DNA from 2 places in the Deinococcus aquiradiocola genome. Region 2 is predicted to be linked to the other one. Evidence: riboswitches for the same ligand, from Rfam matches in the RefSeq annotation. Region 2 holds a riboswitch; the other holds the start of a gene.

Region 1 (4,400 bases), on a different contig from region 2:
GCGCATCGCCTTCACCAGCGACCTCGTGGAGGTCGTGGCCGTCACCACCGCCGGGTACACGGTCGGCGCGGCCCTGCTGCGCGGGTCGGACACGCGCGTCGCGCAGCAGACGCTCGCGAAGATCGCCGTGAACCTCGCCGCGCCCGGCCAGGGCCTGCCCGAACCGCTCGCTCAGGAAGGCGCGTGATGGCCCCCGACCTGCACACCCTCACGGACGTGCGCGGCGTGCGCTACGCGGCCCTGCTCGACGCGAGCGGCGCGGTCATCGCCGGGAGCGGCGGGGACGCCGACACCACCATCGCGCAGGCGGGCCGGGCCGTCGCGGCGAGCCTCATCGCGGCGCTCGGCGGCGACCTGCAGGACCTGCTGATCGATCTGGAGGGCGGCCCGGTGCTGCTCACCCCGCACGGCGACCAGACCCTCATGACGGCCTTCGACGACGTCGCCAACCTCGGGCGCGTGCGTTTCGCCGTACGCAAACTGCTGCAGGGCGCCCTGCTCGAACGCCGCTGACCGGACCCGCCGGACGCCGCCCTGTCCGGACCGCTATCATCCTGGCAGCATGACTGACGCCAAGCCCGCCAACGCAGCCCCCCGGCTGATTCCGTTCATGTACCACCTGGTCGTCAACACGACCCGCCTGCCGCTGCTGCTGCGCGGGCAGCGCGTCGTGGCACTCGGCCGGGAACTCATTCCGGCCACGGGCCGCCTCGTGATCGCGGGCGGCAACCACACCAGCAACATGGACCCCTTCATCATCGCGCAGACGCTGCCGGAAGGCCGCCGCGTGCAGTTCATGGCCAAGAAGGAACTGTTCAAGGGGCCGGTCGGGTGGATCATCAGCGGCGGCGGGAGCTTTCCCGTGGACCGCAAGAAGAACGACCTGGGCGCCATCCGGAACGCGCTGCGCGTCCTGCAGGCCGAGGGGACGCTCGGCATCTTCCCGGAAGGCACGCGCGGCGGTCAGGAACTGCAGGGCGGCACGGCCCTCCTCGCCCTGAAAGGCAAGGCGCCCATCACGCCCGTGTGGCTGAACCTGAAGGGCCGCACGTGGATCGTGCGGTTCGGCGAGCCGATCCAGCCGACCGGCAGTGTCCGCGAGCTCACGGAACGCCTCGACGCGGCCTTCGACGCCCTCGACGCGCAGTCCTGAACGGGGCAGGGCCGCCGGGCCATCTGCTGCGCTCAGCCGTGCCCGTCGTGTCGTCGTCACGGCCTGACCGGTCAGTGCAGCGTCTCGCTCAGCCATGCACTGCCGGGCGGGGCGTCCAGCAGGCGCGGCAGCGTGTCCGGCAGCCACGGGAGCACGTCCGGCGGGAGGTCGTGCGGCATGAACCACGCCACCTCGCTGCACTCGGCCCTGGGGTACGGGTCGTGCCGCCACGCGGTCACGCGGAAGTACACGTCCAGGCCGCGCACGTCGCCGTCCACGTAGCGCACGGCGCCCAGAGGCACGGCGTGGCGCGCGTCCGCCTGCACGCCCACCTCCTCCCACGCCTCGCGCACCGCGGCCTGCGCGAGCGTCTCGGTGTCGTGCGCGTGGCCGCCCGGCAGGCCCCAGCGTCCCTCCCCCAGCTGTCCCGGCGCGCGCCGGGCGAGCAGCACGCGGCCGTCCGCGCGCATGAGGATCAGCCAGCTCACCAGATGAAACGCCTGCGCGTCCGCCATGCCCCAGTCTAGGGCGGCCGGGCGTCTCCGCCGTGCCGGGAAGGCCGGTGCGCGGTCCTCATCTTTCGCGCGGCCACATTCGCGGGCGCGGAACGCGCTACACTCCCCTCGCGTCACCGGGGGTGTCCTGCACGGCAGGACTGAGAACATACCCCAGGAACCTGAACCGGGTCATACCGGCGGAGGGAGCGTGGCCGCCGACCAGTCCCCACCACGCGTGGCTGCTGGCCGGGCGATTCCACCCCTTGAAGGACGCGAAGGGGCGTACCATGAAGAAGATCCTGAGCATCACCCTCACCCTCGCCGCCACCCTGAGCGGCACGAGCACCGCCCAGAGCGCGGGCACGCTGACCGTCATCACGCACGACAGCTTCGACGTGGACCGCAAACTCGTGACGGCCTTCGAGACGGCGAACCACGTCAAGGTGCGGTTCATCAAGGGCGGTGACGCGGGCGAGATGCTGAACAAGCTGATCCTCACGAAGGCCGCGCCGCTCGCGGACGCCGTGTACGGCCTCGACAACACGCTGCTGCCGCGCGCGCAGGCGGCAGGAATCCTCGCGCCGTACACCAGTCCGGCGATCGCCGGGGTGCCCGCCGCGTACCGGCAGGGGCCGCTGCTGAACACCGTGGACGTCGGGTACGTGGCCCTGAACTACGACAGGGCCGCCTTCCAGAAGACCGGCCTGAAGCTCCCCGCGACCCTCAGGGAACTGAGCGAACCGCAGTACGCGCGCCTCACGGTGGTCGAGTCGCCCGCCACGTCCAGCACCGGCGCGGCCTTCTACCTCGCGACCGTGCAGGAACTCGGGCAGGACGGCGCCGTCGCGTGGTGGCGGACGGCCCGCGCGAACGGCATGAAGGTCACGCGCGGCTGGTCGCAGGCGTACAACGAGGACTTCTCGCTGTACGGCGGCAGGTACCCCATCGTGCTCAGTTACGCGAGCAGCCCGGCCGCCGAGGTCGCGTACAGCAAGGAGAAATTGACGGCCTCCCCCACCGCGAACCTGTTCCTGCCGGGCAGCACCTTCGTGCAGCTGGAGGGCGCGGCGGTCCTGAAGGGCAGCCGTCAGCCGGTCCTGGCGCGCAAGTTCGTGGATTTCATGCTGAGCGGCGCGGTGCAGGCGGACTTCCCGACGCGCATGTGGGTGTACCCGGCGGTGGGCGGCGTGAAGCTCGACCCGGTCTGGAAGTTCTCGCAGAAGCCGGACGTGAAGCTCGCGCCGACCTCGCTGCTGACGCGCTCGCAGGCCCTGACGGACCTGTGGGTGACGCAGGTCCTGCGGAAGTAAGCGGGACGTGACGGGCCGGAACGCGGGCGGGCGGGCGTGGCGAGGGTGGGCACTCGCGGCCGTGCCGCTCGCGTTCCTGCTGGCGTTCCTGCTGCTGCCGCTGCTGCGCGTGCTGGCGCTGGGCGGCGCGCGGCTCGGCATTCTGGGCGAGGGGTACTTTCAGGCGCGGCTCGCTTGGACCTTCTGGCAGGCGACCCTCACGGCGCTGCTGGCGCTGGCGCTGGGCGGGCCGCTCGCGTACCTGCTGGCCCGGTACCACCTGCCCGGCAAGGCGGCGCTGCTGCGCCTGCTGCTGCTGCCGTTCGTCACGCCGACGCTGGTGGCCGCGCTGGGCCTGCTGAGCCTGTTCGGGCCGCGCGGCCTGACGGGCCTGGACCTGTCCGAGACGCCCGCCCTGATCCTGCTCGGGAACCTGTTCTTCAACCTGCCGCTCATGGTGCGGCTGGGGTACGCGGGCTTCCTGCGCGTCCCACCGAACCTGAACGCGGCGGCCCGCACGCTCGGCGCGGGCGGCGTGCGCGCGGCGCTGCAGGTGTCGCTGCCGCTCGCGTGGCCGGGCCTCGCGGCGGGCGCGGTGCTGGTGTTCCTGTACAGCGCCCTGAGTTTCGGCCTGCCGCTGCTGCTGGGCGGCGAACGGTACGCGACGCTGGAGGTGGAGATCTACACGCTCACCGCGTACGAGTTGCGCCTCCCCGAAGCGAGCGCGCTGATCCTGGTGCAGCTGGCCGTGACGCTGCTCGCCACGCTGCTGTACCTGCGCCTGGGGCGCGCGGCGGGCGGCGGCGTCCCGGTCGCGCGGGACCTGCCGCGCCCGACCGGCTGGGCGGCCCTCGCCACGTACGGCCTGACAGTCACGGTGCTGCTGCTGTGCTTCGCACCGCTCGTCGCGGTCGCCGTGCGCAGCGTCACGGGCCGCGCCGGGTGGACGACGGCGTTCTGGACGGGCCTGCTGCAGGCCAGCGATCCGGGCGTGGGGTTGCTGCTCGGCAACACCCTGCGCTTTGCGGGGCTGACGCTGGCCGCGTCGGTGCTGCTCGGCCTGCTGCATGCCGTCGCCACGTACGTCACGCGCTCCCGGCTGCTGGACGTGCTGAGCCTGCTGCCGCTGATGGTGTCGCCCGTGAGTCTCGCGGTCGGGTACCTGATCCTGTACCCGTCGCTGCGGGCGCAGCTGCCGCTGCTGATCGCGGCGTACAGCCTGCTCGCCACGCCGCTCGTCGTGCGGAGCGTGCTGCCTGCCCTGCGGGCCGTGCCGCCGCACGTGCCGGAGGCGGCCCGCACGCTCGGTGCGGCGCGCGCGGGCGTGTGGCGCAGCGTACTGCTGCCGCTCACGCTTCCGGCCCTGCGGGGCGGGGCGGCCCTGTCGCTCGCGACGGTGCTGGGCGAGTTCGCGGCCACGCTCGTCCTCACGCGGCCCGAGTGGGCGACGCTGAGCACCGG
Region 2 (4,400 bases):
AGGCGCGCGGCGAGCGCGAGGTACGGGACGGCCTCGGTGTCCTTGCAGCGCAGCTGCAGGGTGTCCACCCCGCCGTCCAGCGCGGCCTCCACCCGCGCCACGAACTCGTCCTCGGGCAACTCCGGGCGCGGCGTCGCCACGAGGTACAGGCGGCCCGGCCCGCCCGGCAGCGGGGCCGGGAACACGGGCGCGGTCACGGGCGCTCCGGGGCGCTCAGGTCAGCGGCGTTCAGGTCCGGGGCATTCAGGTCCGGGGCATTCAGGTACAAGGCGCTGCCGAATTCGCGGAACTCCTGCGCTTTGGCTTCCAGGCCCGCCAGGACGTCCGCGCCGCGCAGTTCGTGCGAGAGTTTCATGCTGCAGAAGTGCGGGCCGCACATGCTGCAGAAGTGCGCGGTCTTGGCGGCCTCGGCAGGCAGGGTCGCGTCGTGGAAGCTGCGGGCGCGTTCCGGGTCGAGCGACAGGTTGAACTGGTCCTCCCAGCGGAACTCGAAGCGGGCGCGCGACAGGGCATTGTCGCGGTCCTGCGCGCCCGGGACGCCCTTGGCGAGATCGGCGGCGTGCGCGGCCACCCGGTACGCGACCACGCCCTCGCGCACGTCTTCCCGGTCCGGCAGGCCCAGGTGTTCCTTCGGGGTGACGTAGCACAGCATCGCGGTGCCCATCCAGCCGATCACGGCCGCGCCGATGGCCGACGTGATGTGGTCGTACCCGGGCGCGACGTCCGTCGTGAGCGGCCCGAGCGTGTAGAAGGGCGCCTCCTGGCACACCGCGAACTGGCGCGCCATGTTCTCCTGCAGCAGGTGCAGCGGCACGTGCCCCGGCCCTTCGATCATGGTCTGCACGTCGTGCCGCCACGCCACGGCGGTCAGTTCGCCGAGCGTGTCCAGTTCCGCGAACTGCGCGGCGTCGTTCGCGTCCTCGACGCTGCCGGGCCGCAGGCCGTCCCCGAGGCTGAAGGTCACGTCGTACGCCGCCATGATCTCGCAGATCTCCTCGAAGTGCGTGTACAGGAAGTTCTCCCGGTGGTGCGCGAGGCACCACTTGGCGAGGATGCTGCCGCCGCGCGACACGATGCCCGTGCGGCGGCGCGCGGTGAGCGGCAGGTGCGCGAGCCGCACGCCCGCGTGCACCGTGAAGTAGTCCACGCCCTGCTCCGCCTGCTCGATCAGCGTGTCGCGGTACAGCGCCCACGTGAGGTCCTCGGCGACGCCGCCCACCTTCTCCAGCGCCTGGTAGATGGGCACCGTGCCGATCGGGACGGCGCTGTTGCGCAGGATCCACTCGCGCGTGCGGTGGATGTGCCGCCCGGTGCTGAGGTCCATGACGGTGTCGGCCCCCCAGCGGGTCGCCCAGACCATCTTCTCGACCTCCTCGGCGACGCTGCTCGTGACGGCGCTGTTGCCGATGTTGGCGTTGACCTTGGTGCGGAAGTTCCGCCCGATGATCATGGGTTCCAGTTCCGGGTGGTTGATGCTGGCGGGAATGACGGCCCGGCCGCGCGCGACCTCCTGCCGCACGAATTCCGGCGTGACCTCGCGCGGAATGCTGGCCTGCGGCAGGCCGGGGAAGCCCGCCCCGGCGTGCGCGTGCCGGTCCGTGAATGCCGCCTGCTGGCGGAGGTTCTCGCGGATGGCGACGAACTCCATCTCGGGCGTGACGACGCCGGTCCGCGCGGCGTGCATCTGCGTGACGTTGCGGCCCGGCCGGGCACGCAGTGGCGCGCGCGCTGCCGGGAACACCAGCGGGCCGCCGTCCTCGTGGAGCGCGCGGGTGTACGCGCTGGAGTGCTCCGGCAGCGCCTCCAGGTCGGGGTGAGGCTGCAGCCAGGAGCGCACGACGGGCAGGCCGCGCCGCAGGTCCGGCACGAAGGCCGCGTCGGTGTACGGGCCGCCCGTGTCGTACACGCGCAGCGGCGCGTTCGGGGTGGCGCGCGTCAGGCCGCCCACGTGTTCCAGGGTGGGGCCCAGGGTGATCTCGCGGTGCGGGACGCGCACGGCCGGGTGCAGCGTGCCCGCCTTGTGGACCTTCGTGCTGGCGGGAAAGGGGCGCGCGCTCAGGTGCAGGGCGTCCAGGGCGAGCTGTTCGGCCGCGTCGCGGGTGGGGGTGGGGTTCGTCATGGGCATGCCCTCCAGGTCCGGCGGAGGGAATGCCCGGCGCGCCCCGGCGGGCGGGACGGCGTGATGTTCGGGCACGTCACGCTCCCTCCGCTGGTATGAGCCAGATCAGGTTCTTAGGGTCGTGCCTGCGGCACTCTCAGCCACCCCGGACGATTCCGAAGTGACACCCCTGGTGACGGCTCAGGAATAGCACCGCGGGCCGCGCGCGTCAAGACGAAGCGCCTCCACACAACAGGACGGCGCCGCCGGACCCCTGGGGGAAACCGGCGGCGCCGCCCTGCCTGCGGGAAGCTCAGGCCTGCGCGGCCTGCTCGTCCAGCGCCTTCAGGAACACCTCGACGAACTCCTCGTCGCTCATGGGGTTCTGGCCCGTGATGAGTTCACGGTCACGCACGACGTGGCTGCTGTACTTGTCGCCGTTCAGCACGAGGGCGCCCGCCGCGTTCAGCGCGTCGGCCGGGTAGTACTGCATGGGCGCCTCGAAACCCTTCTCGGCGTCCTGCTCCTCGGTGTTCGCGAAGACCGTGACCTTGTAGCCGTCGTAAAGGAAGCCCTTGCTGGCAGGCGTCTCGCCGCGCTGCAGGGCCGCCTGGAAGTCGGCCGCGTCGGGCTGCGCGGCCAGCAGGGCGGCGGGCGCGTGGCAGATGAGGGCCGTGGGGAGGCTGCGGGCGTGGAAGTGCTCCAGCACGCGCCCCAGGTCCGCGTCGCGCATCAGTTCGATCATGGGGGCGTGCCCGCCCGGCAGGAACACCGCGTCGAACTTGGAGAGGTCGGCGGCGGCGTCCGAGAGCTTCACGACGCCCCGGTCGAGCAGGTCCGTCACGAAAGCCTTGATGCTCTGGTGCTCCTCTTCGCTCTTGAAGAAGTCCTTGACGTCGCTTCCGGCGTCCATGGCAGGGCGGTTGCCTCTGGGCGTGGCGACAGTGAGGGTGTAGCCCTCCTGCACGAGGCGGTGGGCGGGCACGCCGAACTCGTTGAGGTAGAAGCCGGTGGCGTGCGTCTTGCCGTCCTTGAGGGGCAGCTGGGTTTCGCTAGACAGGATCACGAGGATGTTCTTCACGGGGCCCACCTTAAGCTCGGCGCGTCAGGGCAATTGTCTGATTGATCGGCGCGGCGTTGAGGAAGGCTTGCGCCGTCTCTCATCGGGTGTCACGGCGGAGGCGTCAGGACCGCGGGCGCAGGGCACGGTGGACCCGGCCCGCGTCTGGCGGCCCGGGCATGAAGGTGGAGTGCCCGGCGCTGACAGGCTCTTGTCAGAGCGTCCACGTACAGTGAGAGTCACATGACGGTCCTGAACCCCACCACAGAACAGAGCCGACTGGAGGCGCTCGCAAGGTACGCCGTCATCAACACCCTGCCGGAAACGGCCTTCGACCGCATCGCGGCCCTCGCGGCCCGGCTCTTCCGGACCCCCATCGCGCTCGTGTCGCTGGTGGACGAGGAACACCAGTTCTTCAAGGCGTGCCTGGGCCTGGACCTGCGGCAGACCTCGCGTGAACTGTCATTCTGCGCGCACGCACTCGACGCGAGCGAAGTGCTGGTCGTGCAGGACGCCCGGCAGGACCCCCGGTTCCGGGACAACGCGCTCGTGACCGGCCATCCCCACATCCGCTTCTACGCGGGCGCGCCGCTGGAGACCCACGACGGCTTCCGGCTCGGGACGCTGTGCATCATCGACACCGTGCCGCGCCCGGACCTCACGGCGGACGAACGCGGCGTCCTGCAGGACCTCGCGGCCCTGGTGATGGACGAACTGGAACTGCGGCTGCGCGGCCTTCAGCTGGAACGCGAATCGCAGGCGAACGCGCTGCTGATGCGCTCCCTGCGCGACAGTCACGCGTACAGCGAGGTGCTGCTCGGCGTGTCGGAACTGCTGCTGCTGCAGCTCCCGCCGATGGACCTCGTGACGCGGGTGCTGGAACTCGTGTCGGGCGTGGCCCGCATCGACTGGGGGAACCTCAGCATCGTGCGCGGCGACGAGGCGTCCATCGCGGCCGTGTGGGCCGCGAATCCCGAAGGCGAGATGCTCACCTCGTGGATTCCGTCGCTGCTCAAGCGCGGCACGGGCGCACTCTGGCACGTGCTCGACCAGCAGCGGCCGCACTTCGTGGACCGGTACGAGACGCACCCCGACTCGGTGCCGGAACTGCGGGGCCTGGGCATCACGGCCGTCGCGTGGCTGCCGCTCGGACATTTCGAGGACCAGTCGTACATCGTGATGTTCACGCGCCTGCGCCGCAACGAACCGTGGAGTGCCGAGGACCGCGCGCTGCTGGAGGCC

What was found. A riboswitch is a leader RNA that binds a small molecule or an ion and turns the genes downstream of it on or off. The one in region 2 is predicted to bind thiamine pyrophosphate.
Region 1: linked by a shared signal. The riboswitch ahead of IEY33_RS00110 (thiamine ABC transporter substrate-binding protein) and the one ahead of thiC (phosphomethylpyrimidine synthase ThiC) in region 2 are both predicted to bind thiamine pyrophosphate.

The regions. Positions count from the first base shown of each region.
Region 1 is NZ_BMOE01000001.1:17,781-22,180, reverse strand. It holds gene IEY33_RS00130 (roadblock/LC7 domain-containing protein) at 1-187, shown strand, start outside; gene IEY33_RS00125 (roadblock/LC7 domain-containing protein) at 187-513, shown strand; gene IEY33_RS00120 (lysophospholipid acyltransferase family protein) at 563-1,153, shown strand; gene IEY33_RS00115 (NUDIX hydrolase) at 1,225-1,668, opposite strand; TPP riboswitch at 1,777-1,874, shown strand; gene IEY33_RS00110 (thiamine ABC transporter substrate-binding protein) at 1,938-2,960, shown strand; gene IEY33_RS00105 (ABC transporter permease) at 2,968-4,400, shown strand, end outside.
Region 2 is NZ_BMOE01000003.1:154,203-158,602, reverse strand. It holds gene thiE (thiamine phosphate synthase) at 1-197, opposite strand, end outside; gene thiC (phosphomethylpyrimidine synthase ThiC) at 194-2,119, opposite strand; TPP riboswitch at 2,184-2,300, opposite strand; gene IEY33_RS06295 (type 1 glutamine amidotransferase domain-containing protein) at 2,412-3,179, opposite strand; gene IEY33_RS19525 (GAF domain-containing protein) at 3,402-4,400, shown strand, end outside.